DNA from 4 places in the Paenibacillus sp. EB106-04-04-XG159 genome. Region 1 is predicted to be linked to each of the others. Evidence: riboswitches for the same ligand, from Rfam matches in the RefSeq annotation. Region 1 holds a riboswitch; each other region holds the start of a gene.
What was found. A riboswitch is a leader RNA that binds a small molecule or an ion and turns the genes downstream of it on or off. The one in region 1 is predicted to bind cyclic di-AMP.

Region 1 (6,010 bases):
TTTCATGGTGCTGAACACAGTCGGTTCTCGCATTCGCTCGGGGTGTATGAGTTAACTAGGCGTATCATATCTCAGTTTGAGCGGAATCAGTATGAGGATTGGCCAGTTGAAGAAGGGCTCGTCACGATGTGCGCCGCGCTGCTTCATGATGTTGGACATGGACCGTTCTCTCATTCGATTGAAGAAGCGTTTGGGGTACATCATGAGGATTGGACATGCCGCATTATTAGTGGAGATTCTGAGATCAATCGGGTGCTGGCGCGTAAAGATCCCTCACTCCCTGAACGAGTTGCTTCTATTATCCAAAAGACTTATGACAAGCCTATTGTCGTGAATCTAGTATCGGGCCCACTGGATGCCGATCGCATGGATTATTTGCTGCGGGATGCTTATTTTACAGGTGTCAATTATGGCAACTTTGACTTGGATCGTATTCTGCGCATGTTAAGGCCTTATAAGGATCGTATCGTGGTGAAGGAGAGCGGAATGCATGCTGTAGAGCATTACTTAATGTCACGATATCAGATGTACTGGCAGGTGTATTTCCACCCAGTTACACGCAGCTCTGAGCTGTTATTGCGACTCATCTTCAGACGAGCGACCGAACTGTATCACGATGGATATGAGTTTCGTTATTTCTTGCCTCCGCTAGATGCTTTATTTGAGGGAAGAATAACAGCGTCACAATATGTTCAATTAGATGAAGCATTTGTTCAAGCAATGTTCTCACAATGGATGCAGGAGAAGGATGAGCGGCTTGCAGACTTGTGCCAACGATTTATGGAACGTAAATTGTATAAATATGTAGAGGTAGATGGATTAGATCAGTCATTTTGCGAAGAGCTGGAACAGGAATGGCGCAGAATCGGCTTAGATCCTGCTTATGATCTATGGTTTGACTCCCCCACGGATAAGCCGTACGATGTGTATCGGTCAGGGGAGGAGCCGACCCTGCAGCACATTATGCTGCTGGATCGTAATCAGCAATTGGTGGAGCTGTCTAAGCGTTCCGATATTATCCGTTCTATTAGCGGAATCCACCGCGGCAAATATGTTATATACTTCCCAATGGATAAGATCAGATCATTAGCCAATGAGCTGTCGCCATCAATTCGAAGTCTGTTAATGAGGGAAATGGAAGGGGCAAGTGAGCATGATATTTGACACACACACGCATTTGGATAATAAAGCATTTGATGAAGATCGCGAACTGGTCATTGCTCGCGCAGTGGAACAAGGCGTAACTCGCATGGTAAACGTGGGCTTTAATCGAGAAACGATTCCTACGACAATGGAACTTGCTGAGAAGTACCCATTTATATATGCGGCAGTTGGCTGGCATCCGACGGATGCTATTACAATGGAGAAGTCCGATATCGATTGGATAGCAAAGCTGACTGAACATGAGAAGGTTGTTGCCATCGGTGAGATTGGACTTGATTACTATTGGGACACTTCCCCTAAGGATGTTCAGCAGCGAGTATTCCGCCAGCAGATTGGTCTGGCCCGTGAGCTGAAGATGCCAATCATCATTCACAACCGGGATGCTCATGAAGATGTGATACGCATTCTCCGTGAAGAGAAAGCGAAGGATGTGGGCGGCATCATGCACTCATTCTCTGGCAGTTGGGAAACAGCGAAGATGTGTATGGATATGGGGTTTTATATTTCATTTGGAGGCCCGATCACATTCAAGAATGCCAAGCAGCCTAAGGAAGTTTTGAAGCAAGTACCGATGGACCGCTTATTGGTTGAAACGGACAGTCCCTATCTGACACCTCATCCATATCGTGGAAAGCGAAATGAATCTGCTTATGTACGTCTTGTAGCAGAGGAAGCAGCTGGAATAAAAGAGTTAGATTTTGAAGAATTTTGCAAAAAAACGACCGACAACGCCCTTACATGTTTTGACATGCGTTGAAAAACGAAGAAAAACAGGTGATATAAAGTTCTACGCCAAAATTTAAATGGATTTCTTTATCAAAACGGCCGAATGTAACTTTATTTTAACCCTTTTTACCGAAAAACGAAATTGATTCGATCTTTACAACTTTGTAATAAACACGATATGATGACTCACAGAAGTTCGATTGAACTTGAATATTGTTCCAACCAACCAGTAACGCTGAGTCTCTGAAACAAGAGAGCGGGGGAACCACATGCCATCGGTCAGTGCCACACCGATGCGGAGTGTATCCTAGGGGTGAGTTCCGAGCGACCGAGCCATGAGCCGGTTCGAACGGATAGGGCGACTCTCAGCGCCCGAACCCGACAGCTAACCTCGCAAGCGTATGGAGAGAGGTCCTCGTCTTGAGTCCTAAATGGGTTGTCTGTTTGGGTCATCTAAGAAGCCATAAGAGAGAATCCTCTTAAGTTAGGCTTCTTTTCGTTTTTATCAGCTCCGAGACTGTGAGTAATAGAAACTCGCATAATCGTGCTAACCTATTCATAGGTTAGAAGAAGCAAAGGTGAGGAAGGAACCGTTACTGGGGTTGGTATGAAGAACAAGCCGGCACAAGCTTGTTCAACATCATATCACCAATAGTCGCGTCAGAAGCAATCATGCAGCATTCTTGACGGCGGGACTATGAAGGAGGACCGAGAAATGGGAAACATCGTGAACAACGAACCCCATGATCCCCGATCATCCAGCAAGTCACTCGCAATGCAGTGGAAGCATGAAAATGTGCGAATTATTTCAGTAATTGCTGTAGTTGCTATCGCTATAACAGTAGTCAGTGTCCTGGTCGGTTTCAGCTACTCGAAGAATACGGTATCAGTATTCGTCGACGGGCAGTTGATGAAGCTTGAAACGAGACAGGATACGGTACGCGAGGTTTTGGATGAGCACGCGATTACCGTAGGAACACATGATGAAGTATCAGTGGAGCTTACAGCAGAAGTAGAAGACGGAACTAAAATCATCATAGATCGCGCGGAACCTGTTCATTTAACGGTAGACGGACAAACGAAAACATTGTACACGACAGAGTACGATGTGAAGCATGTCTTGGATGAGGCTAATGTCTCGTTGACCGAGATGGACAAAGTGTATCCAAGCGTAGACACAGCTATAAAGTCTGATATGGGCATCAAAGTGGTCCGTGTGACCAAGGATATTGTACAGCGCCCAGTTGAAGTTCCGTTTCAAGTTGTAAAGCAAGCTGATCCGAATCTGAAAAAAGGTTCAACCAAGACGGTTAAGAAGGGTCAAAATGGTCTAGTCGTACAGCAGATCGAGCAGGTTTATGAAGATGGCAAGCTTGTTCTTTCGCAGATGGTTGGCAAGACAGTTCAAGCCAAGCAAGTTGACCAGGTTGTTGCTTACGGTACGAAGAAGGAGCCGGAAGTTGCGGTATTGTCAGCCAAGAGCCATGATACCGAGCAGAAGGTAAAGGACGATATGGGCTTTGACTACAAAAAGAAACTTACTAATGTGCAGTTGACTGCTTATACAGAAGAGAAGGGCTCCCCAGGGGCGAAGACAGCATCCGGAACCAAGGTTACTGAAGGTCGAACGATTGCTGTAGACCCCGATGTGATACCTCTTGGCTGGTGGGTATATATCGAAGGTTATGGCTTCTACCGTGCGGAAGACACGGGCGGTGCCGTCAAAGGAAAAATCGTCGATATCTATTATGACAGTTCCAAGGAAGTAAAACGTTTTGGGCGCAAAAAAGGAAACACGGTTTATGTTATCGGTCCTGTTAAACCAGAGGCCAACTAAGCCGTCGGTTCGGACATACTCGAGGTAGATTGCGGCTGTGTACTTATGATATAGTAATTCATAACTGTTTATGTCATGCTAAGAAGAGGGGATCCCCCTCTTCTTTTGTGTTTTTTCATACAGCTCGGTCAGGGCATAGAAAGGGTGGTCAGCAGTGATCCGAGAAGTAATCGTGGTAGAAGGTCGAGATGACACGGTTGCCATCAAGCGAGCAGTAGAAGCCGATACGATCGAGACCGGCGGATCTGCTTTGAACGAAATGACGTTTAAGCGCATTGCTATTGCGCAGGAACGGCGAGGGGTTATTATCTTTACGGATCCCGACTTCCCAGGCGAACGGATTCGCAAGGCGATTGCAGGGCGCGTTCCGGGCTGCAAGCATGCGTTTATAACGAAGCGGGAAGCGTTGGCGAAGGGTGACATCGGAGTGGAGAATGCGTCCCCTGAGGCAATCAGACAGGCTTTGGCGAATGTACGTACAGAGATGCCCTCACCGGAAGGTGCAGTGCTCACCTGGAGCGATCTCATTGCAGCGGGTTTAACAGCGCTTGAGGGCTCATCAGAACGCAGAATGAAGCTAGGTGAGTTATTAGGGATCGGATACTGCAATGCGAAGCAATTCTTGAAGCGATGCACAGCCTTTCAGATTACTCGTGAGGAATTTGAGCATGCATTGCAAGAATTGAGTGAGCTCGATCGTAATGAACGACAATAACACATAAGCATTACGCATGTGACTGGTATGAGATATAGATGTTAGAGGAAGGCAGGACTAATCATGACAAAAGGCGCAATGGATATTGCCACGCCGTCGCGGACGAAGGAAATTATACGCAAGCACGGTTTCTCCTTTAAGAAGAGCTTGGGTCAGAACTTTCTGATCGATATGAACATCATGCGGCGGATCGTGCAAGCAGCCGAGCTGGACGAACATACTGGGGCTCTGGAGATAGGACCGGGGATAGGTGCCTTAACAGAACAGTTAGCTCGTCTAGCGGGCTCCGTAGCCGCTGTAGAAATCGATCAGAGGCTTATTCCTATACTTGATGACGTACTGGAGCCCTATACAAATGTAAACGTGGTGCACGGCGATGTACTGAAGGTGGACCTCAAACAACTGTTTGCGGACTGCTTCCATTCGATTGAGAAGGTCAGCGTAGTAGCGAACCTCCCCTATTACGTTACGACTCCAATTATGATGAAGCTGTTGGAAGAACGATTGCCCCTGAAAAATATCGTGGTTATGATTCAGAAGGAAGTTGCCGAACGCATGGCAGCCAAGCCTGGCGGCAAGGAATTCGGAAGCTTGAGCATCGCGGTTCAATATTACAGCGAACCGGAGATTGTATGTACGGTTCCTGGAACGGTATTTATTCCACAGCCAAATGTGGATTCAGCGGTTATACGTCTTAAAGTACGTGAGAAGCCTCCTGTTGAGGTAATGGATGAACAGCGATTCTTTGAAGTGGTACAGGCTGGTTTTGCACAACGCCGCAAGACGCTGTGGAATAATCTGAAGGCGCGCTATGGTAATGACATCGGTGTTGAAGCGCTGCAGGCGGCTCTAGATCGTGTTGGGATCAATCCATCACGACGCGGGGAGACGCTGTCCCTGCAGGAGTATGCGAGCCTGAGTGACGCCATACATCAAGCATATGCCACGAAAGCTAATGACTAATCATGATAATTAGACACCAATCCCACCTCAAGCCCATACGATAGTCAAGAGGTGATAACGCCTATGAGAGTGGGAGAGTTGGTTGTCCGAAAGTCGTATGGCGGCGACATCACATTCCGGATCGAGCATATTGTTCAGGATATGAGCATTATTAAGGGGACCGATTACCGCTTGATGGCGGACTCGCCGTTGTCCGATCTTGTGAATGTGTCAGAAGCGACGATTAAGCGCAGGTCCAAACAAGCGCATATCAAGATGGTGAAGTCGGTAGAAGCGCTGCAGAAGCATTGCAGGCGTCAGTCAGAGCGTCGTATCGCAGAATTTCATCCTCCTGGAGCTATGAATGAGGCGTCCACATTTGAAATGCCTGGAAAGGTGCTGCATTTGGACGGAGACCCCTTGTACTTGCAGAAGAGCATGGCGGTCTACAATCAGCTTCGTGTGCCGGCGGAAGGTCATTATGTGCGTGAGATGAATATGTCTGACGCGGTTGCGCGCTTGCTGCCGCGAGTGAAGCCGGATATTATTGTCATCACTGGGCATGATGGCGTATATAAAAATTTGAAGAACAGGGATCTGCACAGTTTGCAGAGCTATAAAAATTC
Region 2 (6,010 bases), on a different contig from region 1:
GCTTATAAAGCTGAAGGCCAGTCGAACGTCACGATAGGAGCCAGTCTAACTACGCTGCAAACGACATTGCCGTTCTTTGTCTCGATCTTCAAGGATCACATGCCCAAGGCACAGCTTAAGACGGTAACCGGCAAGACACATGAGATCATCTCCTTGATCAAGGAGCAGCAGGTTGACTTCGGCATCGTAGCGGATGAGATTCGGGAACAAGGACTCGTCTCGATTCCACTGTTGTCTGATCACCTTATGCTGGTCGTTCCGAGCAACCATGAATGGTATGATCTGCAAGACTGGACAATGACCCATCTCAATGGATTACCGATGCTGCTGTTCTCCAATGGCACCTGGTACCGCAAGCTGATCGATGATCTGTTCCGCCGCTATCGCATTATGCCTGATATTCGGATGGAGATTGATTCCTTCGAAGCTATCGTTCGACTGTTGTATACTTGTGAAGCAGCCACACTGCTGCCGAAGTCGTATCTTCGCGAGGAATGGATCAGCAACAGCGGGCTGCGTACGGTTTATATGCAAGAGCTGAAGCAGACGGAACGCATTACATCACTAGTTTATTCTGAACAAGCCTCCTTCTCGAATGAAGTCAAGCAGTTCTTGATGGATGCTGCACTCCACAGCAATTGGTCAGAATAATGGCTATATTTTTCATTAACCATTTTGATTAGGGCTTAATACATGTACACACAATCGTAATTTTTAACAAGAGGCATCTTCGCTTCTAGAAATAATCAACTGTTGCAGCAAGTGAGGTGAGTTATGTGCTGTTAGATGAATCGAAGTCTATATATCTGCAGATTGCCGAATTAATTGAAAATGAAATCCTAAACGGAGAGCTGCAAGAAGAGCAGCAGGTCTCTTCAACTACCCAGTTCGCCAAAGTGCTGCAGATTAACCCGGCAACAGCTGCTAAAGGCATCAATCTGTTAGTAGATGAAGGAGTGCTGTACAAGAAAAGAGGGGTTGGAATGTTCGTCGGCGCTGGAGCGGCAGCCATCGTGAGGAAGAAGCGCCGTGATCAATTCGCGGAGGTTGAGCTGCCCCGCATTCTGCAGACTGCGAAAGCATTGGAGATTACGAAAGAAGAGCTTGTACATATGATTATGGAAATAAAAGAAACGCCGCAGGATGAATAACGTGCATATAGCGCAGTCACACAATAAAAGCCCCGAGCGATGCTCCTGACTATTGTTCAAGAGCTTGCTTGGGGCTGTAGTATAATTAAGATTTCCGATTATCTGTAATCTTTTCTTCAAATTGTTCAATTTGCAAATTAGTACCGATCATGACCATGATATCATTCTCTGCCAACACATCATCTGCGGATGGAGCAACTATAATGCCATTAGGTTTATTCAAGGCTACGATGCTGCAGCCGTATCGTACGCGCGAGTTCAGCTCACGCAGTGTGACTCCATTCAAGCATCTCGGTACGTTGAGCTCCACAATCGTATATTCCTTAGACAACTCAATATAATCAAGGAGATTAGGTGATACGAGATGGTGAGCAACCCGAATGCCCATATCCCGTTCCGGATATATAATTCGGTCAACTCCAAGCCGCTCCAGGACTCTGCCATGCAGATCAGACAGCGCCTTGGCAACTACTTTCTTGACCCCCAGCTCCTTCACCTGAATACTAACCAGTATACTCGTCTGGATATCATTGCCTATTGCTACAATGACACAGTCAAAGTTGCGAATGCCGAGCGAACGAAGCACTTCCTCATCTGTCGCGTCAGCAACGACTGCATGTGTTACCACATTGTTCATTTCATCAATAACTTCCTCATCCTTGTCGATTCCCAATACCTGGTGACCAAGCTTCATCAATTCTTCAGCCAAGCTGGAACCGAACCGTCCCATTCCAATGACGGCATACTGCTGCACATCCATCTTTGATACTATCCCCTTTGTTGTTAACCTATCGTTATCTTTCCTTCTGGATGACGGAACAATTCACGTTCCGTCTTCGGTCCAAGCGCATATGCAAGTGTAAGCGGGCCTAATCGGCCGATAAACATCGTCATCGCAATCAACAGCTTGCCGATGCTCGATAGATCGCTGGTGATCCCCATAGTCAGACCTACAGTACCGAATGCAGAAGTTGTTTCAAATAAGATCGCAAGAAAATCTGCATCCTCTGTCGTTGACAGGATCATGGACACGGTAATGACCAGACCTAGCGCTATCAATATTAAAGTGAGTGCTTTATTCAATCGGTCTTTCGCCAAGCGATGCTTAAACATCACGATATCATCCTTGCCGCGTACCATCGCAACGACCCCGCCGAATAATATCGCGAATGTCGTCGTCTTAATACCGCCGCCCGTCGAGCCTGGAGAAGCACCGATAAACATGAGAATGACTATAAAGAATTGAGTTGCCTGCCGCAATCCGGCAATATCAACCGTATTGACCCCTGCTGTACGAGGTGAAACCGATTGAAAGAATGAAGCTAATATCTTCTCGAAGAAGTTCATATCCCCCATCGTGTTCGGATTCGAAAATTCGAATACGAAGATGACAAGCGCCCCGAATAAGATTAAGAAACCAGTCGTATACAGAACAACCTTCGTATGAAGCGACAAACGCTTCGTCCTGCGATAATCAACCAGATCGGACATGACGATAAATCCTATACCTCCCGATACAATCAGGAACATCGCTACGATATTAGTGATCGGATCATCGACATAGCTGGTCAAGCTGGAGAACGGTCCGCTTGCTGTCATCCCGAATATATCGAATCCCGCATTATTGAAAAAGGATATCCCGTGAAATATACCAAAGTACAGCGCCTGTCCAAAAGGCATGTCGACCGCCCAACGCAGTGCAAACACAATAGCGGCTGAACCTTCAATGATGAGAGAATAGAGCAGTACTTTGCGGATCAGACGAACGATACCTTCCATCGAACCCTGATTCAGCGCCTCCTGCAAGATCAATCGTTCCTTCAATGATATCTTCTTCTTGAATACGAGCGCGAACAACGTCGCCATCGTCATAAATCCCAGACCGCCGATCTGGATAAGACATAAGATGACTATCTGTCCGAACATGGTAAAGTGCGACCCCGTATCAACGACAACCAATCCTGTAACACATGTTGCAGACGTCGCTGTGAACAATGCATCGATAAAGTGGAGCGGTTGACCGTCAACGTTTGATATGGGGAGCATCAGAAGAAATGAGCCTAACAAAATGATTGCAGCGAATCCCACTGCCAGTATGCGCGCCGGAGTTAATCTCCATGGTCGTAAAAGCTCAATCTTTTTCAATTGCTGTGCCCACCTCTAAAAAATTTCATAAAAAAAAGCATCGGAATACCAATGCTGTCTGGTTTCCTGACGTGCTCGCCTACGAGGTTAGCTGACGGATTCGGGCACGTCAAGTTGCCCTATTCGCAGCGCTTGCAGCTTATACTCTAAGTCTGCAGCACATTGCGAAATTCACCCCAAATATCGGTTCCCCCGCTTTCGCTTGCGCGAAATTCGGCTCTATACAATTCATAACGAGATGATTATATACGTTTATACGAGCACTTACAAAGTCAATAAACTGGCAAATTCATCTGAAATGTACCCGAATTAGGGATTAAGAGCGTTTACATTAGATTGTTTTCATGCAATGCATCAGTGTGACGCCTGTTTTCTTGACGTTGCATTATAATTTCGATAACCTTGTTCTATTCAAATGAAACATAAGCGGCTATGATCAGATATACAATCATAATAAGACCATTTCACGATAGAGGGGGATTCCCTTGTCTTCTCACTTTGAACAAGCATCCGTTACTGCGTCTTTGCATCAGAGAACCGTCTCAAGACTTGTTGTCGTTTGCTCCGTGATCGGGTTCATGATCTTCTTGGCATTTCAAGTCATAGCTCCCATTACATCTGGCAGTGAAGAAGCACTCGCTAAGCCCATCACGAAACAAGAAGCTTTGAACCTCGCATATAAGGTGTATGCGGATGAGGCATTCGCCTCAGGAAGACAGTCCTCTAAACCGCTGGAAACAGCTGTTATATACGATACGAATCAACTCTTATCCGGTTATGTGAGCAAAGAACAATTGATGGAAAGCTATGAGCCTTGGGACAAGCTGGCTCCATACGACTACTACCGTGTCTTGATGAGAAGAGGGAATCTGCATGATCTGGAATACACGATTGTAGATCTGCATATGACGAGCGGCAAGCTGGTCGGTTATCAGACCCAAACGACTGACATGCCTTCTAGTTCATCTAACCTTAGCGAGGCCGACATGGCGGCTCGGACGGATGAAGCAATTCGGGAGCTCGGGTATACAGATGCCCAAGTACAGCGATTGCCGATGTCAGCCGCGAATCCGAATGAGATCAGATATCGTGTACCTGCTGCCAAGGTAGGCGACGCCTCGTTGGAGCTAGTTGCCACATGGTCTGGAGACTATATAACCAGCCTTAGGCCTGTATGGGATGTTCCACCTGCATATACTTCTGAAATGAAACACCAGCAGGAATCAGCAGAGAAGACTCAAAACTACGCCTATCAGCTAATGTCACTTATTATGGGGATTGCAGCTGTCGTATGTGCTGTAGTCTATCGACGTACGATACATTTCGGTTCCTGGACGATCATATTGCTTGCTGTCATATCCTGCGGATTATCCGTCGTCCACTCATGGAATGCCCTGCCCAGCTATGTCATGCTGGAACAGAAAGTACCTGTCACAACCGGCGATATACAGAACGCCCTATATCTGCAATCTGCAATTGTTGTCGTACAAGGCGGAATTATGTTATATCTGGCCTTGGTCACGGGACGCGCGCTGTGGAGACGGAGCCTCCATACTAATTTGCTGCCTACATGGAGACATCCCAACTTTGGAACCGCATTGGTGAATGCCTTCTGGAACGGACTATGCTGGGCAGGAATACTGCTTGGTATGCAGACGATTATATTCACCCTGCTGGAGCTCGGTGTCGGTGCTTGGAGCTCAACGGATTCGATCTCATCTCCATTGAATCTGACTTATATGTACATGTACCCCTTGCTCGCATGGGTAGCCGCGATCTCTGAAGAAGGATTCTACCGTTTATTCGGCGTAGGGCTGTTGAGAAGATGGATTCCGAACACATGGATTGCTGCCATCGTCCCTACCTTCGTCTGGGCCGCGGGACATGTGATGTATCCGATATACCCGTTCTACTCAAGACCAGTAGAACTGATGATTATCGGCTTCGCCTTCGTATGGATAATGGTTCGGTACGGCTTCTGGACAGCCGTCAGCGCTCATCTGATGCTCGATACGCTGCTGATGGTGATGTCCCTATTCCTGGAGCGCTCCTTGGCGGGCTTTACATTCGGTATTATATACCTGCTGCTTCCAGTAACAGTTGTGTATTGCTTAGCCGCGATGCACCGCAATCGCAAAACGGTTACATATTCAATCCCATAAACAATTGAGGCACTTGCTGAAATACTATTTATAAGTATTCCAACAAGTGCCTCTTATTTATTCTATATCCCCATCGACGCTTTCGATATCATCATGATCTGCTTCTGCTGACTGATCCTCTTCTCTCAGATGTGATAATATCGTTTGCGCCAACTGCTCACCTATGCTTACTTCACGGAAGTCTTCTACAGAAGCCTCCCGAATCTTCTTGAGCGACCCAAAATGCTTCAGCAGCATCTTGCGCCGCTTCTCGCCGATCCCCGGAATCGAATCCAATGCTGACACGACCATAGACTTCGCTCGCCGTTCCCGATGGAACGTGATCGCGAAGCGATGCACTTCCTCCTGTATACGCTGCAGCAGATAGAATTCCTGGCTGTCACGAGGCAGATTGACTTCCTGCGGAGGGTCGCCAGCCATAAGCTGAGCGGTCTTATGCTTGACATCCTTCACAAGGCCGCACACGGGAATCGCTAACCCCAATTCATTCTCCAGGACGTCTATGGCTACCGCCATCTGTCCCTTGCCGCCATCGACCACGATGATGTCCGG
Region 3 (6,010 bases), on a different contig from region 1:
AGCACCCTCTTGCTCACACATAACTGCCATATCAACGATGTCTTCAGCGTTAGGCGACAGCTTGACAGCAAGAGGCAGAGAAGTAACTTGTCTTACTTCACTAATGACCTGACGCGCTATGTCGGTCTTAATACCGAAGGCAATCCCGCCCTCTTTTACATTCGGGCAAGAAATATTGAGCTCGATCATATCGATAGCTTTACGATTCTGCTTGCGGCGCTCTTCTGCATCTTGCGTAATCTTCAGCGCGCCAAGCACATACTCTTCGATGTTGCTGCCGCCGAGATTCGCAATCTTTACAGGCTCGATATTTTCCCAGAACGGCATCTCTTCCTGCAGGAATGCTTCGACACCCGGGTTCTCAAGACCAACGCTGTTCATAATGCCGCCAGAGGTTTCGAACACTCGAGTACCTGTGTTTCCTGCTCTAGGATGCAAGGTTAACCCTTTACAGGAGATGCCCCCCAATTTATTAATGTCATAAAGCTTTGCGTACTCTCTACCGAAACCGAACGTCCCTGATGCCATTACGATCGGGTTGTTAAACTTGATGCCGGCTACCTCACAAGCTAAGCTCCGCATTCCAATCAACCTCCTTCGATGAAAATACAGGTCCATCCGCGCAAACTTTACGATTGCTGTCTTTATTCGTTATCGAACATACGTAGCAAGCGCCAATTCCACACGCCATCCGCTTTTCAAACGATACGTAAATGTTGGTATCCAGATCGGCACCCATAAGAGAAACCGCCCTCATCATACCACCGGGACCGCAAACGAGAACGTTATCATACTGTGATAAATCCAAATCTTCTAGAAGGTTTCCGTTAACACAAACATGAAGCTCATTCGCGTAAGGCTCGTACATTTCAGTTAGATAAGATTGACCTCTAAACCCTAAATAAATATCAGGTTTGTCCAAATGCTTAGAGGTATAAAACAACGGAGCAACTCCAATACCTCCGCCGATAAGCGCTGTTTTACCTTTAACATCTGGAAATCCGTTTCCTAGTGGGCCTTCAAGTTGAATCTGATCACCTGCTCTTAGGTTGGCGAATAAGCGCGTACCCTCTCCAGCGACCTTATACAAGAATTGGATGCAGTCCTGCTCAATATTGAAAATACTAATTGGACGCGAAAGTATCGGTGAGTTGCCCCAAGCGCGAAGCATGAAGAATTGCCCCATCCGAGCTTGAAAACAACCCTCAATTGTCATGAGGTAAATACCTTCTGATATGCGTTCGTTCGAAACTATAGTATGCACGTTCCCTCTCCTTTTTCAGCTTTAACATTTACATGATGTCATGTCGAACGTGCTCAAACCGTGACGAATATCACAATCCCCTCAAACAATTTAATATTTGAGTAAAAAATGATGAATTTTAATTGTGATTTACATTTTAATGGATATTTGCGATTCGAAAATGGAAGGATTCTCCCTTTATGTTATGGGGCATATTTCTTGCTGTATAAGGACATAACAAGGATGTACTATTGAGTAAGTATTCCTGGGAGGAAAGGAGCCATGTCCATGCGCAATACCGTGTTTGGTATTATTGCAATTGCCATGATGATGATGAATGGATGCTCCATAGGAGAAAAAGCTGTTGGACAGTTCCCTAAGATGACAGTAACAACTGAGCATCTCCAGAACTTCGAAGGACAAGAACATCAGCTATTGCCTGCTGTGAAATGGCAAGAATCGGACCCTCATAACGTCACGCAGCAATCATCTGATAATGAAGATACAACATTTGATTCCAAAGGCAATCATCTGCCTGGATATATGTATGAGAAGCAATCAACTTCAACTGCCCAAAGTATGAGATATAAGACTTACTCAGAGATGGGAAGCTCCGCTGCTGGTCATCTGAACATCGCGCAGCTGTGGAAAAAGTATCCCGAGATCTTTAAGTTCCGCGCACCGAGCGGAAATGGGAAGAAAGTTGCGCTTACCTTTGATGATGTACCTGACAGAACGGTAACTCCTGTGATCCTTGATATATTGAAGGAACATGGCATACAAGCCACCTTCTTTATTGAAGGTCATCGAGCTAAGGCTAATCCAGAAATGATTAAACGCATGGTAGCCGAAGGGCATATCATCGGAAATCATTCATACGACCATCCACTGCTAACGAAGACGACAATGTCAACATTCGTCAAGCAGATCCAGAATACGGAATCGATCATCTCTAATATTACAGGCTATAAACCTCGATTTTTCAGACCCCCTTTTGGTGAAATCACCGAAGAGCAGCTTCAGTGGGCTGGCGACCATGGTTATATTGTCGTCAATTGGGATGTAGACTCCAATGATTGGCGAGGCATTTCGTCCAGTCGCGTTGAACAGAATATTATGAGTCAAGTCAACTCCGGCTCAATCGTTCTGCAGCATGCAGGCGGAGGAGGAAGACCGGGATATTTGCAAAATACGGTTCAAGCTCTGCCTAAGGTTATCCGACAGCTTCGCGAACAGAACTATCAGTTTGTTACTCTACCCGACTTACTTCATGATCATAAGGAAAAAAGAGATTACTGATTAATACATACGAGCTTGTCCGTTACATCAACGGACAAGCTCGTATTGTTTCTCCTTATTTCAACACATAGACCTGAACATCTTGTACGCCAAAGGTACTTCCTGTGCTCTTGCTTACTGGAACGAAGATATCAATCTTGTTCCCTTTAATCGCACCGCCTGTATCCGTCGCTGTCGCAACGAAACCTCCACCAGGCAGATGACTATATTGATAGCCTGTCACAAACAGCTTAGTTCCGAGCGGTATGACATCAGGGTCAACAGCAACTGTGCCTAATTTCAGTGGATTACCTAATGCATCAACTGCGCCCCATCCATTCTCGCTCGGGTCTGCCGTATAAGCAGTCGCACGCATGTCAAGCTTATCCGTATACGTCATGTCTCTACCTGCAACAGTGACCGTATTAGCTGAAGATTTCTTAGCTGTTGTTGATGCAGGTTTAACGTTAGAGACTTGGCTCTTCGGAGCGGCTTCTGCGACTGGTGCATTTGCTGCTGGTTGTGCAGCACTCTGTTTTGCATTAGCTTGTTTTGTCGCAGTTTCCGGCTTATTGCCCGGCTCATCTACCGTTAGGTTAGCGACCGGACTATTCTGCATCACATCTGGAACCATAACTTCATTACCAGCATACAACTTCTTCTTCTCGATTACAGGATGATCTGCTAGAAAGCCATCAAAGCTCACATTATATTGTTCTGCTGTTTGATAAAATGTAGTGCTGGTCGGTGATTGACTTCCTTCCGCATATACAGGCAGAATCTGGAGTATCATGACTACTCCGAGCATCAAGCCCGTAAGCTTAAGTGTTAATTTCTTATTCATTTACTTATTACCTCCTTAGAATCTGCCTCCGGGGTTAGTTGTCGGATTCGGGTTAAGGAGTACCCTACGATCGCTTCTCTCCGATGGAAAGCTGCAATACGATTCACCCCAAGATGATCAGAGCTGTTACACAAGGTCTGAAACATCGATCAGGCGTCCCCCGTACGTTGTCGTTCGGCTTGGCTTACATATTATCACAGATTTGTAACCCATCAAATGTTATATAATGTCATCATCTTCAAATCCTTGGGGGACAACGGGTTCAGAGATTACAGAACGATGACAATGATGACTGCTTCTACATCAAAAAAGGATAATTACGGTAAGTTGGAATAAGCAAAAAGAGCGCTGGAACAGCCAGCGCTCTTTCAATTTATTACACTTACAGTATAAGGTTTACAATATTTTTCCCAAGAAATTCTTAGTTCGATCATGTTGAGCATTACCAAATATCTGCTCAGGTGTTCCATCCTCTACGATTTGACCGCCATCCATAAAGATGATACGATCGCCTACTTCTTTGGCAAAGCCCATCTCGTGTGTAACGATGACCATGGTCATCCCATCGGCAGCGAGTGATTTCATAACTTCGAGGACTTCTCCTACCATCTCGGGGTCAAGTGCAGACGTTGGCTCGTCAAATAGCATCACATGAGGCTGCATAGCGAGAGCACGAGCGATGGCGATCCGCTGCTTCTGTCCGCCGGACAATTGAGCTGGATATGCGTTCGCTTTATCCGCCAAACCTACTTTATTGAGCAGATCCATCGCGATTTGCTGCGCTTTATCTTTTGAAACATTTTTCACTTTAATCGGAGCAATTATGATGTTGTCCAGTACTGTCATATGAGGAAACAGATTGAAGGATTGGAACACCATCCCCATCTTCTCCCGTGTCTTATTGATGTCATGACCCTTATTATTAATCTTCTCGCTCTCAAACACGATATCTCCTTTGGTCGGAGTCTCGAGCAAGTTAATGCAGCGCAGCAGCGTACTCTTACCAGAGCCGCTCGGGCCAATAATCACGACAACTTCGCCTTTCTTAATCTCCAGGTCGATCCCCTTGAGTATATCCAGCTTACCAAAAGATTTATGCAACTGTTGTATTTTAATCATTCGTATTCAACTTCCTTTCAAAACGTCCGATAACCTTGGACAAAGTAAAGGTCAAAACGAAGTAGCAGAACGCTGCGCCGAGCAATGGACCCATTGCGGTATACGTTATACTACGGATTTGCTCCGTCTGGAACATGAGGTCCGCGATCCCGATAAAGCTCACAATGGAAGTCTCCTTGATCATCGTTACAAACTCATTGCCGATCGCTGGAAGTACAGACCGAATAGCCTGAGGCAGAACAATATAACGCATCGTAGCAGACTGCTTCATCCCAAGCGATCGCGCTGCTTCAACCTGCCCCTTGTCAACGCCTTGAATGCCGGCACGGAATATTTCAGCTAAGTACGCCGCACTATTAAGACCAACTGCTATTACACCTGATGTAAACTTGTTTAGATCAAGACCCATTTCCGTAAGGCCAAAATAGATGATAAACAACTGCACGAGCAGTGGAGTTCCGCGGAATACCTCGATATAGGTGACTGCAAACCATCTCAGAGGCTTAATCTTCGATAATCGCATCAGCACGAGAATAAGTCCCAGCACAACCCCAACCACTACCGCGCTTAATGACAATAATAATGTAACGCTTACTCCTGATAAATACTTTAGATGAAATTCCGATAATGCTTCAAACATACTCATCTATCATTCGCCACCTTCCACATCTTCCCTATTCGCTCATTAAATGAAAAAGAGCGGTATACACCGCACTTTCTCACGCATCATATGTTAACGATTATTCGCTCTCCGCAAGTGCATTAGCTTTTGCAAAGAATTCGTCCAACTTGCCTTCGTCTTTCAAGCGTTTGATCGTCTTGTTAGCAGCTTCCTGCAGCTTGACGCTATCCTTAGTGAATCCTGCCACATATCCTTCACTAGCTGCTTTCAAAGCTACTGGCGCGACAACAACTTTGCTATTGTTCTTTGCATATGCCTCTGCAACGGGCTTGTCGACTAGAACCGCATCTACACGACCTGTTTCCAAGGCAAGCACCAGATCATTGACCTTCACTAGCAATTCTTGCTGTGAATCTGGCACTTGAGCCGCAACATCCACGAATGTACTGCCCTTCTGAATGCCGAGCTTCAAGCCTTTCATATCTTCTGGCGATTTGTATTTATCTGCATCTTCAGCTCGAACCAGTACACCTGCTTCTGCTTGATAATACGTGTCGGAGAAAGCCATTACTTTTTCACGCTCCGGCTTACGATCCATACCAGCCATCATGATATCAGCTTTACCAACCCGGATTGCTTCGAGGGAAGCATCAAAGCCCATATTCTCGATCACGAGCTCTACTCCGAGATCCTTCGCAATTTCCTCAGCGATCATAATATCGTAGCCTACGATTTTCTCCTTGCCATCTTCCATCTTAATAAATTCAAATGGAGGGTAATCTGCGCTCGTTGCAAGCACTAGCTTCTTCGACTCCATCACGCTGTCATACTTATCCGCGCTCTTTGCGCCTTCACTTCCTTTTGAACCGCAACCTACCAGCAATGCCATTACACATGCACATAC
Region 4 (6,010 bases), on a different contig from region 1:
AGACCTATAACTCGCCGGAAGAAATGCTTCAGAAGATTGATTATTATTTAAAGCATGAGGAAGAACGCCGTGAGATTGCGCTGCGCGGCCTTGCACGCACACTGCGTGAGCATACTTATGCTCATCGGCTCAATCAGCTGTTCGGAACTATATATGGATCTTAGTTTAAGTTGAGAGCCGTCGCGCGGACCTTCCGAGCGGCGGTTTTGCATGTTGTGGAAAAAATAGGTGGTTGGAGCGCTAAACTATGACTTTATGTCGAAAAAACGATTACAACCAGTTCATTCTTAGATTATCTGCTTTATGCTTTATCGATCTGATAATCGCTAGATTAAACGAGCAAGACATAGCTGTGAATATGAAAATAGAAGATTGTGTGTGATTAGTCACATGAATCTAGCCTTAATAATTCAATAGCAGCTTTCGGTTTCGTTTACATAAAGGTTGCGGGAGGCGTAAGATACATTTCAGCAATTGATCACAGCCGTTGCGATTTCATCGCTGAATTCCGCGTAATGCGGAAACGGGGGAACCATTATCGCGAATAGTATAGCTTGCAGCCGCATGATGATTGAAGCTGCGAAGCGGATGTTATTCGCTGGGGTGAATCCGGTTAAGGACATATTCACGATAGGCATGTGAATTGTCGCTTCAACCAGTAGGGCGACTCTTCGATTCCGAACCCGACAGCTAACCTCGTAAGCGTCCGAGGAGAGGCGCGTTTAGGCTAAAGTACATGAAGCATCAGGTACATTAGATACAGCGCATGCAGATCAGCCTCTTACCCGAATGAATGATGCGTTTGCGGACATTTTAGGAGGTAGTGAGGATCATGTATGACAGAGATCGGACCATTGCGGTATTCGCTCCTAATGCAATGGGAGTAGACTTCGTTCGATCGATTAAGGGCGCCGGAATCCCGGTTGCCGCAGTTGTTAACAATGCCCAGTGCGTTACCCGGATGAAACAGCTTGGTGTGACAAATATTTGGCGCATCAACACATCCAAGTCACTGGCAGACTCTCAGCCCTTGGGGCGAGTAGGACGTATTTATTTATTTGAAACGAGCTTTGCGTTGACCTGTCGGTTGTTGAAGCACTGTCGACCTTGGACCACAGACAGTATCGTGGTCATTACGAAGCATCATAATCCAAGATCGATCTATCGGCTGCTCGGAGCGGATATGGTATTGTACACACAATCCGAACAGGTATCGTTTCTGCTGAATGATCTGATTAGTTAGCAGAGCTATAGGTTGATCCTAATTTCATAGAGCCAAGGCCAAGCTCATCGCTTAATCCCTGTTGCAGGGGAGCGGGGGAACCAATTAGGCATGTCAGAGTGAGTAATGCTCTGTCATGCAGGGGTGAATCTCGGCAGCCAGCCGAGTAGGGCGACTCATGCGCCCGAATCCGTCAGCTAACCTCGTAAGCGTCCATAGAGGCAGCCTTCTTTCGTCGTGCAGTATGTCCGGCTTTCTATAGCTGTGACTAGATAACCGCATGGGAAGAGGACCCCCTCTTTCCGTGCGGTTTTTTTGCGATTCGGCGCTGAAATTAGGTGGAACCTGGTTCATTCGATTCTAAAGGGGTGTGAAGACTGTGTTGGATGTCATTATGGTCGCGCTGCTAGGGCTGTTGTCCTCGATCGTGTATATCGTATATCGATGGAGCGCTTCTGAATTAGAAAGCTGATTAGCGAGGTGAACGTCATGATGATCGCACTGGGAGTGCTTGTAGCGGCACTGTTTGTCTATCTTGGCTACGCATTGGTTAAACCTGAGAAATTCTAGATTCCTATAGGGGTTATAAGCGAGAAAGGTGGAGCTGCACAATGACAGCTTTGGGCTGGTTATCTATTGGTATTACGATTGTGATCGTTATTTTGCTGGCGCGACCGGTAGGGCATTATTTGGCGAAGGTGTTCAATAGCGAAGGGGCTCCGCTGCCAGGCGACCGCATTCTTGGTCCAGTTGATCGCTTCTTGTTCAAGATATTCGGGATACGAGAAGTCAATCAGAGCTGGAAGGGATATGCGATGGCTCTCGTGCTTACGAATGTAGTAATGATCGGAATCACGTATACAATCTTTCGAGTGCAGGCTTACCTGCCGTTGAATCCAAGCGGTGTTCCGAACATGGAGCCCAGCTTGGCCTTTAATACAGCGATTAGCTTTATGACGAATACGAATCTGCAGCACTACAGCGGTGAAACGGGTTTATCTTACTTGTCGCAGATGGTTGCCATCGTATTCCTCATGTTTACTTCTCCGGCGACTGGCCTTGCGCTCGTATTTGCAATTATTCGCGGGCTGACCGGCAGACCGATGGGCAACTTCTTCGTTGATATGGTTCGATCGATTACTCGGGTGCTCATGCCGATCGCAATTGTAGCAACTGTGCTGTTCGCAGCATGGGGAGTGCCTCAGACCTTGTCGCCAAGCGAAACGGTAACGACACTGCAGGGAGAAGAGCAGACGATTGTGCGTGGTCCCGTAGCCTCATTTGTAGCGATTAAAGAGCTCGGCAACAACGGAGGCGGCTTCTATGGCCCGAACTCAACGCATCCGCTTGAGAACCCGAATGCATTAAGCAATACGCTGCAGATGATCTTGATGCTGCTCGTGACGACAGCTACGCCGTTTGCTTACGGCAAGATGGCTGGAAACGCCAAGGAAGGCAGGACGCTGTTCGTCGCGATGCTCATCATGTTTGTGGTGATGACCGGCTTATCCGTAACGGCTGAACAGGCTGGCAATCCCGTTATGCATCAGGCAGGCATTGAAGGGCCGAGCATGGAGGGCAAGGAGGTGCGCTTCGGCGTAGCGCAGTCCGCTCTATATTCTGTCGTTACAACAGCTTCCGAGACGGGGGCAGTTAATAATATGCATGATACGATGACCCCTCTAGGCGGATTGATCCCGCTTGCGAATATGATGCTGAACACCATATTCGGCGGTATGGGAGTAGGCTTCGTCAACGTTCTCATGTATGCGATGATCGCGGTGTTTCTATCCGGTCTCATGGTCGGCCGTACACCGGAATTTCTCGGGCGCAAGCTGGAGAGCCGCGAGATGAAGCTGATCGCCGTAACGTTAATTATTCATCCGCTGCTCATTCTGTTCCCAGCAGCAGTAGCATTGATGACCCAAGCGGATACCTTGAGCAATCCTGGATTCCACGGTTTAACGCAGGCATTGTACGAATTCACCTCTTCTGCTGCCAACAACGGCTCAGGCTTTGAAGGTTTAGGAGATGCGACAGCTTTCTGGAATATTGCGACTGGCAGTGTCATGTTCTTGGGACGCTTCCTCTCCATGGTGCTGCTGCTCGCGGTAGCAGGCTCGATGGCTAAGAAGCAGCCTGTTCCTGTGACGAGCGGGACTTTCCGTACGAATACGGCAACTTTCGGCATAATCTTTGTCGGCTGCACCCTTATTGTGGGCGCACTGACATTCTTCCCTGCGATTGTGCTGGGACCGGTCGCAGAACATCTGACACTGTGGAAATAAACGAGAGATGAACAGGGTAAGGCTCAAGGAGGAATAACAATGAAGGCATCAATGCCTATTAATAATCAGACTCCATATGAAACAGGGAGCGGACGAGGAATGAAGGCAGGTAAGAGCATGCTGCAAGGCGGCTTGTTGAAGCAGGCTGCTATCGAAGCGTGCAAGAAGTTTCATCCGAAGATCATGATTAAGAATCCGATGATGTTTATCGTCGAGCTGGGCTTCGTCATCACCCTGCTGCTGACGATTGCGCCGGACCTGTTCGGGACACCGACGGCGCGCTGGTATAACGGCGCAGTGAGCTTTATTCTGCTCATAACCGTATGGTTCGCTAACTTCGCTGAGGCGCTGGCGGAAGGCCGCGGCAAGGCTCAGGCGGATTCCTTGAAGCAGACGAAGAAGGAATTGTATGCGAATAAGATAACGGAAGGAGGAGCCCTCACGCGCGTTGCTTCCACGGCATTGCGCAGAGGAGATGTCATCATCGTTCGTGAAGGCGAGACGATCGCGGGCGACGGCGAGGTGATGGAAGGCTTGGCTTCTGTCGATGAATCGGCGATAACGGGTGAATCGGCGCCGGTGCTGAAGGAAGCGGGCGGCGACTTCTGCTCCGTCACAGCAGGCACGCGCGTCGTGAGCGACTGGATTCGCGTTCGAATCACCAGCGATCCCGGCGAATCCTTCTTAGATCGCATGATCGCGCTCGTTGAAGGCGCCAAACGTCAGAAGACCCCGAACGAGCTCGCGCTTCATACGGTGCTGGTCAGCTTGACCTTGATTTTCTTGATCGTCGTCGTAACGCTGCCCTTCTTCGGGCAATATCTGAACATCGAGATGAACGTTGCGGAATTGATCGCCTTGCTCGTCTGCCTGATCCCAACGACAATCGGCGGACTGCTGTCAGCGATCGGTATAGCGGGTATGGACCGCGTAACACGGTTCAACGTGATTGCGACTTCTGGTAAAGCGGTAGAGGCATGCGGTGATATTCATACCATAATATTGGATAAGACGGGTACAATCACGTACGGCAATCGGTTGGCAAGCGAACTGTATCCAGTCGTGAATGAGGATAAGCAGGAGCTTAGCCGCTGGGCCGCAATCTCGTCGCATCGGGATGAAACGCCTGAAGGACGCTCGGTGCTGGATTGGGTAAGCAGGCAGGGCTGGACGTATGACCGCGAGCTGGCGGAGAGCGGGGAAGAGATTCCGTTCAAGGCGGAGACACGAATGAGCGGTCTCGACCTTCCGGATGGACGTTCAGTACGCAAGGGCGCTGTAGATGCTATCAAGCGCTGGGTTATGGAGCGCGGTGGCAGCATCCCCGCGAATCTGGATACGTTGACAACAGAGATATCAACATTAGGCGGCACACCGCTCGCTGTAGCAGTAGATAACCGTATATACGGTGTAATCTACTTGAAAGATACGGTTAAGCCAGGCATGAAAGAACGGTTCGAGCAGCTGCGCGAGATGGGGATTAGAACCATCATGTGTACAGGGGACAATCCGCTGACCGCGGCGACGATTGCTCGAGAAGCGGGCGTAGATGATTTTATCGCCGAGAGCAAGCCGGAAGATAAGTTGGCGCTGATTCGCAAAGAGCAGGCTGCAGGCAAGCTGGTCGCGATGACGGGCGACGGTACGAATGATGCGCCAGCATTGGCGCAAGCGGACGTTGGGATCGCGATGAATAGCGGGACGACTGCCGCCAAGGAAGCGGCTAATATGGTGGATCTGGATTCTGATCCGACCAAAGTGATTGAGGTTGTAGCGATCGGCAAGCAGCTGCTCATGACACGCGGCGCCTTAACTACCTTCAGTATCGCGAATGACGTAGCGAAATATTTTGCTATCATACCGGCACTGTTCATGCTCGCGATTCCTGAGATGGCTTCATTGAACATTATGGGCTTGAATTCCCCAATGTCAGCCATTCTATCGGCGCTGGTGTTCAACGCGATCATCATACCGCTCTTGATTCCGCTTGCCGTCAAGGGTGTCAAGTATAAACCGATGAGCTCGGAGAAGATGCTGAACCGCAACATGCTCATCTACGGCGTCGGCGGTCTGATCGCTCCATTCATCGGCATTAAGATCATTGATCTGTGCTTAGGCTTAGTGTTGTAAATTACGAATGAAATATCGAGAGGTGCGGGTGTTTAACTATGAAAACAACTGACATAAATAGTTCGGAAACTGAACGGGGCGCGGGCAGCTTAGCTACGATTATGCGTATGAGCTTTGGCTTGATGGTGCTGTGCGGACTCATCTATCCGCTCGTCATGACAGGCGTCGTTCAAGCGGCATTTCCGAAGCAAGCGGAAGGAAGCATCGTGTATGACGCAGAAGGCAGGGCAGTTGGGTCTGAGCTGGTAGGTCAAACGTTCACAGAGCCGCACTTCTTTCACGGCCGCGTATCCAGTATTGCCTATGATGCAGGCGGAGCAGGATCGCCGAACTATGCGCCATCGAATCCGGATCTTGCTACGCGCATTCA

Region 2: it holds a riboswitch for cyclic di-AMP, as region 1 does, so the genes downstream of both, AC3WTP_RS06495 (TrkH family potassium uptake protein) here and AC3WTP_RS21040 (resuscitation-promoting factor) in region 1, are expected to answer to the same signal.
Region 3: it holds a riboswitch for cyclic di-AMP, as region 1 does, so the genes downstream of both, AC3WTP_RS10620 (3D domain-containing protein) here and AC3WTP_RS21040 (resuscitation-promoting factor) in region 1, are expected to answer to the same signal.
Region 4: it holds a riboswitch for cyclic di-AMP, as region 1 does, so the genes downstream of both, kdpF (K(+)-transporting ATPase subunit F) here and AC3WTP_RS21040 (resuscitation-promoting factor) in region 1, are expected to answer to the same signal.

What each region holds. Positions count from the first base shown of each region.
Region 1 covers NZ_JBYTDY010000023.1:50,636-56,645, reverse strand. Annotated here, with positions in the region: gene AC3WTP_RS21050 (HD domain-containing protein) at 1-1,164, shown strand, start outside; gene AC3WTP_RS21045 (TatD family hydrolase) at 1,154-1,921, shown strand; cyclic di-AMP (ydaO/yuaA leader) riboswitch at 2,114-2,306, shown strand; gene AC3WTP_RS21040 (resuscitation-promoting factor) at 2,606-3,727, shown strand; gene rnmV (ribonuclease M5) at 3,882-4,442, shown strand; gene rsmA (16S rRNA (adenine(1518)-N(6)/adenine(1519)-N(6))-dimethyltransferase RsmA) at 4,506-5,405, shown strand; gene yabG (sporulation peptidase YabG) at 5,469-6,010, shown strand, end outside.
Region 2 covers NZ_JBYTDY010000004.1:109,872-115,881, reverse strand. Annotated here, with positions in the region: gene AC3WTP_RS06510 (LysR family transcriptional regulator) at 1-651, shown strand, start outside; gene AC3WTP_RS06505 (GntR family transcriptional regulator) at 777-1,151, shown strand; gene AC3WTP_RS06500 (potassium channel family protein) at 1,237-1,911, opposite strand; gene AC3WTP_RS06495 (TrkH family potassium uptake protein) at 1,935-3,296, opposite strand; cyclic di-AMP (ydaO/yuaA leader) riboswitch at 3,358-3,525, opposite strand; gene AC3WTP_RS06490 (CPBP family intramembrane glutamic endopeptidase) at 3,782-5,458, shown strand; gene uvrC (excinuclease ABC subunit UvrC) at 5,516-6,010, opposite strand, start outside.
Region 3 covers NZ_JBYTDY010000007.1:94,720-100,729, reverse strand. Annotated here, with positions in the region: gene AC3WTP_RS10635 (dihydroorotate dehydrogenase) at 1-582, opposite strand, end outside; gene AC3WTP_RS10630 (dihydroorotate dehydrogenase electron transfer subunit) at 563-1,264, opposite strand; gene AC3WTP_RS10625 (polysaccharide deacetylase family protein) at 1,526-2,542, shown strand; gene AC3WTP_RS10620 (3D domain-containing protein) at 2,598-3,365, opposite strand; cyclic di-AMP (ydaO/yuaA leader) riboswitch at 3,374-3,560, opposite strand; gene AC3WTP_RS10615 (amino acid ABC transporter ATP-binding protein) at 3,762-4,484, opposite strand; gene AC3WTP_RS10610 (amino acid ABC transporter permease) at 4,477-5,130, opposite strand; gene AC3WTP_RS10605 (transporter substrate-binding domain-containing protein) at 5,225-6,010, opposite strand, start outside.
Region 4 covers NZ_JBYTDY010000004.1:195,848-201,857, forward strand. Annotated here, with positions in the region: gene AC3WTP_RS06820 (CgeB family protein) at 1-164, shown strand, start outside; cyclic di-AMP (ydaO/yuaA leader) riboswitch at 490-721, shown strand; gene AC3WTP_RS06825 (hypothetical protein) at 833-1,243, shown strand; cyclic di-AMP (ydaO/yuaA leader) riboswitch at 1,282-1,448, shown strand; gene kdpF (K(+)-transporting ATPase subunit F) at 1,715-1,792, shown strand; gene kdpA (potassium-transporting ATPase subunit KdpA) at 1,834-3,510, shown strand; gene kdpB (potassium-transporting ATPase subunit KdpB) at 3,610-5,640, shown strand; gene kdpC (potassium-transporting ATPase subunit KdpC) at 5,679-6,010, shown strand, end outside.